Regions from separate parts of the Streptomyces sp. NPDC001070 genome, predicted to be linked through region 2. Evidence: predicted binding sites of a transcription regulator. Region 2 holds the regulator's gene; the other holds the start of a gene.
What was found. Region 2 encodes HspR, which represses chaperone genes until heat shock. Its sites were predicted from a motif close to TTGAGNNNNNNNNNCTCAA; they were not measured.
Positions count from the first base shown of each region.

Region 1: the regulator HspR is predicted to act here: its motif matches at 2,023-2,041, upstream of lon (endopeptidase La).

Region 1 is NZ_JBSFLB010000004.1:337,478-341,884, reverse strand. Features, by position in the region: gene ACWDAS_RS07515 (ABC transporter ATP-binding protein) at 1-397, opposite strand, end outside; gene ACWDAS_RS07510 (zf-HC2 domain-containing protein) at 394-1,290, opposite strand; gene ACWDAS_RS07505 (RNA polymerase sigma factor) at 1,284-1,853, opposite strand; gene lon (endopeptidase La) at 2,064-4,407, shown strand, end outside.
Region 2 is NZ_JBSFLB010000015.1:180,426-184,832, reverse strand. Features, by position in the region: gene ACWDAS_RS20200 (PA14 domain-containing protein) at 1-189, shown strand, start outside; gene ACWDAS_RS20195 (ImmA/IrrE family metallo-endopeptidase) at 259-1,416, shown strand; gene ACWDAS_RS20190 (hypothetical protein) at 1,413-1,955, shown strand; gene ACWDAS_RS20185 (heat shock protein transcriptional repressor HspR) at 1,984-2,430, opposite strand; gene dnaJ (molecular chaperone DnaJ) at 2,453-3,628, opposite strand; gene grpE (nucleotide exchange factor GrpE) at 3,662-4,333, opposite strand; gene dnaK (molecular chaperone DnaK) at 4,330-4,407, opposite strand, start outside.

The DNA.
Region 1 (4,407 bases), on a different contig from region 2:
CGGCGCGCCCGGTGAGACCGACCCGCTCCATCGCGCGGTCGACGGCCTCCGGCACGGCGGCCACGGGCATCTCCTTGAGCCAGGCCACGTACGCCACGAACTCGCGCACCGTGAAGCCGGGGTAGTAGCCGAAATCCTGCGGCAGGTAGCCGAGGCGCCGCCGGACCGCGGTGCGCCCCTCATGTGTCGCGGGATCGTGGCCCAGCAGTTCCAGCCGTCCCGAGCGGTACTTCGCCACGGTGGCCAGCACCCGGATCAGCGAGGTCTTCCCGGCGCCGTTGGGGCCGAGCAGCCCGTGGACGCCGCGGCCGATGCCCAGGTCGAGGGCGTCCAGGGCGGTGGTCCTGCGGTGTCTCACGGTCAGACCGTCCACGCGGACGGTGGTCGGGGTGGTCACGGGCGCTCCAGGTGGTCGAAGGCGGTGCGGCGCAGGGCCAGGAGGAGGGCGCAGGCGGCGCCGGCCGCGGCCCACGCGGGCTGCGCGGCGGGGGAGAGCAGCGGGGGCGGGGCCGCGGGCGGCAGCCCGCACGCGACGACGGCGCACAGCCAGCCGGCCGTGACGGCCGCGGCGGCCCGGTGGCAACCGGTCCAGCTGCCCAGCGTCAGCGTGGCCCCGGTCAGCACGAGACCCGGCAGCAGCCACGCCACCGCCGCCCCCGCTCCCGCGAGGACGCCGCCGGCGGCGCTCAGCAGCGGCACGCACACCGCCAGCACGACCCCGGTCCGGGTCAGCAGCAACCGCAACCCTCCCGAGGGCGTGGAGGCGGCCAGCTCGTGGGCCGGGTCGCCGTACCTCCCGTACGCCAGGGCCACGCCCACCGGCGGCAGCACCGGCGCGAGCACCAGCAGCCAGGGCCGTCCTTCCGGCGGCCCGCCGAAGCGCGCCAGCGCCACGGCCGCCGCCAGGGTGAGCAGCACCGACGCCACCCACGCGGGCCGCAGCGCGCACGCGGACCGTACGGCGGCCCGCCACGGCCGGGGCACGGCGGCTCCGGGCAGACTGTCGGCGGCGGTACGCGGGCGGGCCGTGGTGCCCGCGGCCGCGGCGAGCACCGACTCCCGTACCTCCGCGAGCAGGGCACCCCCCTCGCCCGCCCGGGCCAGCGCGGAGATCCGGGCGGCGCACGCCGCGCAGGACTCCAGGTGCTTGTCCACGGACCAGGCGGCGGTGTCCGGGAGGGTGCCGTCGGCGTAGGCGGCGGCCGTCCGGTCCGGCACGTGCCAGGCGGATCGGTCCTCGTGCGGGGTGCGGGGGGAGCGCCGTGCGCGCCCCCGGGGAGAACTCAGCATGCGGCTCCTCCCGCCGGGTCGAGGGCGGCGAGCGCGGCGCGCAGTTCGCGGCGCGCCCGCTGGGCCCGGGTCTTGACGGTGCCCTCGGGTATCCCGAGCAGGCGTGCGGTCTCCCGCGTGGTGAGGCCGTCGATCACGGTCGCCCGGAGCACGGCCCGCAGCTCGGGCGAGATCCGGTCGAGCGCGGCGCCCACGTCGCCGTACTCCAGCCCGGCCAGCACATGCTCCTCGGCCGACGGGGCGGTACCGGGCTCCTTCGCGGCCAGGAGGTCGCGGGTATCGGCGCGCGCGGCGGCGCGGCGCGCGTCCACCAGCCGCCGGGCGGCGATCACCCACAGCCAGCCACCGGCGGCCGCGCCGCCGCCGTAGGCGTCCGCCGAGCGCCAGGCCGCCACGAAGGTGTCCTGCAGCACCTCCCGTACGGTCTCCGGATCGGCGCAGCGCCGGGTGAGCCGGGCGTGCAGCCACCCGGAATGGCGGTCGTACAGGTCCGCGAGGGCCTGGGTGTCCCCCCGGGCGATCGCGCGGATGAGCGCGTCGTCGCCGGGCGGCTCGTGGCTCATGGGCCGGAAGAGTCTCACACCCGTCTATCGCCGCCCGCCCCGCGGGCGGTTCTCCGCGGCCGTACGGAAGAGGTGCCGGCTGCCTCGTCGGGCGCCCCTCGTGCGGTCCGTCCGCGGCCGATCGCTCAGAGCGAACAGAGGCCGGGGAACACCAGGGGCATCAGATGCATTGAGTCTGCATAGCTCAACTTGATTGCTTAGGGAGAGATAATGGCTCAATCGTCTTCGTCGGCGTTCGCGCCGCTCACCCTCCCCGTGCTGCCCCTCGACGACGCGGTGGTCCTGCCCGGCATGGTCGTGCCGGTGGACCTGACCGACGCCGAGGCGCGTGCCGCGGTCGAGGCGGCCCAGGCCGCGCAGCGGTCCGGTCAGCCCGGACTCGGCAACAAGCCGCGGGTCCTGCTCGTTCCCCGGGTGGACGGCGACTACGCGGGCGTGGGCACGCTGGGCACCGTCGAGCAGGTGGGACGTCTGTCGGACGGCGATCCCGGTGCCGTGATCCGCGGTGTGAGCCGCGTGCGCATCGGCGCCGGCACGACCGGACCCGGCCGCGCCCTGTGGGTGGAGGGCACCGAACTCTCCGAGCCCACGCCCGCCGAGGCGCCCGGCACCGTCGCGGAGCTCATGAAGGAGTACAAGGCGCTGGCCACCAGCTGGCTGCGCAAGCGCGGCGCTTGGCAGATCGTCGACCGTGTCCAGCAGATCGACGACGTCTCGCAGCTGGCCGACAACGCCGGCTACTCCGGCTTCCTCACCAACAAGCAGCGCATCGAGCTGCTGGAGACCGTCGACCCCGTCGCCCGGCTGAAGCTGGCCACGCAGTGGCTGCGCGACCACCTGGCCGAGCAGGACGTCGCGGAGACCATCCGCAAGGACGTCCAGGAGGGCATGGAGAAGCAGCAGCGCGAGTTCCTGCTGCGGCAGCAGCTGCAGGCCGTCCGCAAGGAGCTGGCCGAGCTGAACGGCGACCCGGAGGACGAGGCGGACGACTACCGTTCCCGCGTCGAGGCCGCCGACCTGCCCGAGAAGGTGCGCGAGGCCGCCCTGAAGGAGGTCGAGAAGCTGGAGCGGTCCAGCGACGCGTCCCCCGAGGGCAGCTGGATCCGCACCTGGCTCGACACCGTCCTGGAGCTGCCGTGGAACACCACGACCCAGGACGCGTACGACATCCCCGGCGCGCGGGCGGTGCTGGACGCCGACCACGCGGGCCTGGAGGACGTGAAGGAACGCATCACCGAGTACCTGGCCGTCCGCAAGCGCCGCACCGACCGCGGTCTCGGCGTCGTCGGCGGGCGCCGCGGAGGCGCGGTGCTGGCCCTGGTGGGCCCGCCCGGCGTCGGCAAGACCTCGCTCGGCGAGTCCGTGGCCCGCGCGATGGGGCGGAAGTTCGTGCGCGTCGCGCTCGGCGGCGTCCGCGACGAGGCGGAGATCCGCGGCCACCGGCGTACCTACGTCGGCGCGCTGCCCGGCCGGCTCGTCCGCGCCATCAAGGAGGCCGGGTCGATGAACCCGGTGGTCCTGCTGGACGAGATCGACAAGGTGGGCTCCGACTACCGGGGCGACCCGGCCGCGGCCCTGCTGGAGGTCCTGGACCCGGCGCAGAACCACACCTTCCGGGACCACTACCTGGAGGTCGAGCTGGACCTGAGCGACGTGGTCTTCCTCGCCACCGCCAACGTCATGGAGGCCATCCCGGAGCCGCTGCTGGACCGCATGGAACTGGTGCGGCTGGACGGCTACACCGAGGACGAGAAGGTCGTCATCGCCCGTGACCACCTGCTGCCGCGCCAGCGCGAGCTGGCCGGGCTCGGCGAGGACGAGGTCACCGTCGACGACGCGGCCCTGCGCAAGCTGGCCGGGGAGTACACCCGCGAGGCGGGCGTGCGCACCCTGGAGCGGTCGATCGCCCGCATCCTGCGGAAGGTCGCCGCGAAGCACGAGCTCGGCGAGCGCGAGCTGCCGTGCACCGTGACCCCGGAGGACCTGCGGGATCTCATCGGGCGGCCGCACCACGTGCCGGAGTCCGCGCAGGACCCGCAGGAGCGGCGCACGGCGGTGCCGGGCGTGTCCACCGGCCTGGCGGTGACCGGCGCGGGCGGTGACGTCCTCTACATCGAGGCGTCGCTGGCCGACCCGGAGACCGGCGGCAGCGGGCTGCAGCTCACCGGTCAGCTGGGCGAGGTGATGAAGGAGTCCGCGCAGATCGCGCTCTCCTTCCTGCGCTCGCACGGCGCCGAACTGGAACTGCCGGTCGGCGACCTGAAGGAGCGCGGCGTCCACCTGCACGTCCCGGCGGGCGCGGTCCCGAAGGACGGCCCGAGCGCGGGCATCACCATGACCACGGCCCTGGCCTCGCTCCTGTCGGGGCGCCGGGTCCGCACGGACGTGGCGATGACCGGCGAGGTGTCGCTGACCGGGCGCGTGCTGCCCATCGGCGGCGTCAAGCAGAAGCTCCTGGCCGCGCACCGCGCCGGGATCACCACCGTCGTGATCCCCAAGCGGAACGAGGCGGACCTGGACGACGTGCCGGCCGAGGTCCTGGAGAAGCTGGAGG
Region 2 (4,407 bases):
TACCTCGTCTACCGCTGGGACCGTGACAGCGGCAGCTACGAGAGCCTCACCCCGGAACCGGTGACCGGCACCGGCTGGACCGACACCACCGCCCCGCGCGGCACCACCCACTTCTACTGGGTGAAGGCCGTGTACGCGGACGGGTCGGAGTCCGCGCCGGGCGGGAACTACGCGATCCTCGCCCCGTAACGACGGGACACCGGCGGCACACCCGGGCGGGCCTTGCGATAATCGCAAGGCCCGCCTTACTCTGTAGACATGGACCCGAACGTCATCGAACGTGTACGCACCGTGATGGACGCGGCCGCGATGACCAAGGCCGCCTTCGCCCGGTCGGTCGGGCTCACGCCCGACAAGCTGTCGAAGTCGCTGAGCGGCGTGCGCCGCTTCACCTCGCTGGACCTGGCGCTGATCGCCGAGGCGGGCGGCACGACCGTGGACTGGCTGCTCACCGGCAACGAGCCGCTGCGCCCCGCGCTCGCGGCCCGGACGCGCAGCGACACCGCCGCCGATCCGGTGGGCGCGCAGCAGGTGACGGCCCGGTTCGCGGCCGCGTACGAGGTGCTGGAGCTGCTGGGCCGCACAGGGGAGTTGCCCGCGGTCCCGGAGGCCGACCCGGCGCTGGACCGGTACGCGGCGCAGGGCGAACGGCTGGCGGCCGAGGCGTTGGAGCGGCTGCGGGCCGCGGAGCTCGGTACGGACGAGCTGATCGCGGCGATGGAGGAGCGCTTCGGGGTGGACGTCGCCATCACCGGGCTTCCCCAGGGTGTGGACGGCCTGGCGTGGCAGGCCGACTCCTTCCGCCTCGTCCTGCTCGCGCCCACCGGCGTGTGGACCCGGCAGCGCTTCACCCTGGCGCACGAGCTCTGCCACATCCTCGCCAAGGACGCCCGCAGCGTGGTCGTGGAGTCCCATGTCGCCCCCGGCCGGCAGAAGGACCTGGCCGAGGTCAGGGCCAATGTCTTCGCCTCGCATCTGCTGATGCCCGCACAGGAGCTGACGGACGCCGCGACGGCGGAGGGCGAGATCTCGGACTCCGTCTTCGAGCGGCTGGTCGTACGCTTCCGGGTGTCGCCCAGCGCGCTCGCCGCCCGGCTGCACCAGCTGGGCCTGATCGACGCCGCACGCCGCAAGCAGCTGCGCGCCCTCACCACCGAGGCATGTCATCTGCTGGCCGGCGCCGGCGACGACTTCCAGAAGCAGGCCTCGCGGGCCTCGGCGGAACGCTTCCCGCCGCGCGTGGCCTCGGAGTTGTACAAGGCGTACCTGGCGGGGGAGACGACCCTGCGCCCGCTCGCGGCACTGCTGGACACCGACGTGGAAGGGCTGCACGACCTCCTGGCCCCCGAGCCTCCCCCCGGCAACGGCACCGAGCAACAGGACGCGGAAGAAGGGGATCTGGTCTTCCAGCCATGACCACGTGGTGGTTCCCGGACAACACCGTCCTGTGCAACTTCGCCGCCGTCGACCGGCTGCTCCTGCTGGAGAAGGTGCTGGACGGCCGCGGCCGCTGGACCCAGGCCGTGGCCTGGGAGGCCGCCCGCTCCGCGCGCTTCCTGCCGCGGCTGGCCGGACTGGCCGGGGCCGGGTGGCTCGGCGAGCCCGTGGAGATCACCGACGACGCCGAGCTCCGGGAGGTCGACCGGTTGCGCCGCGCGGTCTTCGGCGGCTCGTCCCACGCGCCGACCAAGCACCTCGGCGAGGCCGAGACATGCATGCTGATCACCCGGCGCCGCGAGTTCCGCGGCTCCGTCTGGATCACCGACGACCGCTCGGCCCGCGACTTCGCGCGCCGCCGCGGCATCACCACCAAGGAGACCTTCGACCTCATGCGGGACGCCTGCGCCGAAGGGCTCGTCCCCGCGGCCGAGGGCCATCTCCTGCTGCACGCGATGGTCGCCTCGGGGCGCTTCCTGCACCGTGTGTCGCGGGGCCCCGCCGACCTCCTGGCCTAGAACCCGCCGGTAAGTGGGCGCCGCCCGCTCACTCCGGCCGCTTGGGCCGCCACACCACCAGCGCGGAGGTCTGCTGGACGTCCTGATAGGGCACCAGGTCGCGCCGGTAGGAGGCGTGGACGGCCGCCTCGCGCTGCTGCATCGCCGCCGCCGCGCCCTCGAGGGCCGCGGACAGCTCGGCGACGCGCGACTGCAGGGCCGCCACCTGGTTCTCCAGCTCGATGATGCGCTTGATGCCGGCCAGGTTGATGCCCTCGTCCTGGGAGAGGCGCTGGACCTCGCGCAGGAGTTCGATGTCACGAGCCGAGTAGCGGCGGCCGCGCCCGGCCGTGCGGTCGGGCGAGACCAGGCCGAGGCGGTCGTACTGGCGCAGGGTCTGTGGGTGCAGGCCGGAGAGCTGTGCCGCCACCGAGATGACGTAGACGGGCGATTCGTCGGTCAGCTCGTACGGGTTGCGGCCCCGTCCGCCACGCATGCCGCCGCTCGTGTTCACCGGCTCAGACTCCCTTCGCGGCCTTGAACAGCTCTGCCCGCGGATCGGTGTCCGCGGTCGCCTCCCGGTACGCCTCCAGGGCGTCCAGCGCCTTGCCCTCGGTGGCCGCGGGAACGGCGACCTCGATGGTGACCAGCAGGTCCCCGCGTGTGCCGTCCTTGCGGACCGCGCCCTTGCCGCGGGCCCGCAGCGTGCGCCCGTTGGGCGTGCCGGCCGGCAGCTTCAGGGTCACGGCGGGGCCGCCGAGCGTCGGGACCTTGATCTCACCGCCCAGGGCGGCCTCCACGAAGGTGACCGGCACGGTGACGGTGAGGTTGTCGCCCTTGCGGCCGAAGACCGGGTGCGAGTCGACGTGCACGGTGACGTACAGGTCGCCGCCCGGGCCGCCGCGCTCGCCGGGGGCGCCCTTGCCGCGCAGCCGGATGCGCTGCCCGTCGGTGACGCCCGCCGGGATGCGCACCTGCATGGTGCGCGCCGAACGGGCCCGGCCGCTGCCGCTGCAGACCTCGCAGGGATCCTGCGCGATCAGGCCGCGGCCCTTGCAGTCCGCGCACGGGTCGGTGAGCGAGAAGCTGCCGCTGCCGCCGCGCGAGACCTGGCCGGTGCCGACGCAGGTCGGGCACACCCGGGGCGTGCCGTTCTTGTCGCCGGTGCCCGAACAGGCCTTGCAGGGGGCCTGGCTGGTCATCTTCAGCGGCACGGTGGCGCCGTCCACCGCCTCGGTGAACTTCAGCGTCACCTCGGTCTCGATGTCCTGGCCGCGCCGCGGCTGCGTACGTGTCGCGCCGCCGCCTCGGTTGAACAGCCCGCCGAACACGTCCCCGAGGCCGCCGCCGAAGCCGCCGCCCTGGGCGGTGCCGCCGGGACCACCGCCGAAGAGGTCACCGAGGTCGAAGCCGAAGCCGCCCGCGCCGGCCGGGCCGGTGCGGAAGCCGCCGTTGCCGAAGAGGGCGCGGCCCTCGTCGTACTCCTTGCGGCGCTTGGGGTCCGACAGGACGTCGTTCGCCTCGGAGATCTCCTTGAAGCGCTCCTCGGCCTTGGCGTCGCCCTTGTTGGCGTCCGGGTGGAACTCGCGGGCGAGCTTCCGGTACGCCTTCTTGATCTCCGCCTCGGTGGCGTCCTTCGGGACGCCGAGGACCTTGTAGAGATCCTTTTCGAACAAATCCCTGCTGATGCTCATCCCCGGCGTCCCTCCTTCCGTTCGTCGCCCACGTCAGCCCTGTTCGGGGCCACCGTTCTCCTCGTCCGCCGTGTCGTCGTTCTTCTGCGGGCCCTGCGAGCCCGGCTGGGGCTCGGCGACGGCCACCCGCGCGGGGCGGATGGTGCGCTCACCGATGCGATACCCGGGCTGCAGGATCTGCACGCAGGTGGTCTGCGTGACGTCCGGCGAGTAACTGTGCATCAGGGCCTCGTGCACCAGCGGGTCGAAGGGCTCGCCCTCCTTGCCGAACTGCTGCAGCCCCATCTTGGCGGCGACCGTCTCCAGGGACTCGCCGACCGACTTGAACCCGCCGACCAGCTCCTTGTGGTCCCGGGCACGGCCGATGTCGTCGAGCACCGGGAGCAGTTCGGTGAGCAGGTTCGCGATCGCGATCTCGCGGACCGCGATCCGGTCCCGCTCCACCCGGCGGCGGTAGTTCTGGTACTCCGCCTGGAGCCGCTGGAGGTCCGCCGTGCGCTCACCGAGCGCCGTGCGCACCTGGTCCAGCTGCGCCTGCAGAGCGACATTGGCGTTCGCGTCCCCGGCCGGGGCCGCCGGGCCCGCCTGGTCGGCGGACCCGGCGCCGGGCCCCGCCTCGCCGGGGGAGTCCCCCGGCGCTGCGGAGCCGGCCTCGGCAGAGGGGACGACAGGCTCCTCCTCGAAGCCCGGGGTCTCCTCCGTCACGCGGCACCGTCCTTCTTGTCCTCGTCGACGATCTCGGCGTCCACGACGTCGTCGTCGGCCTGGGCCCGGTCCCC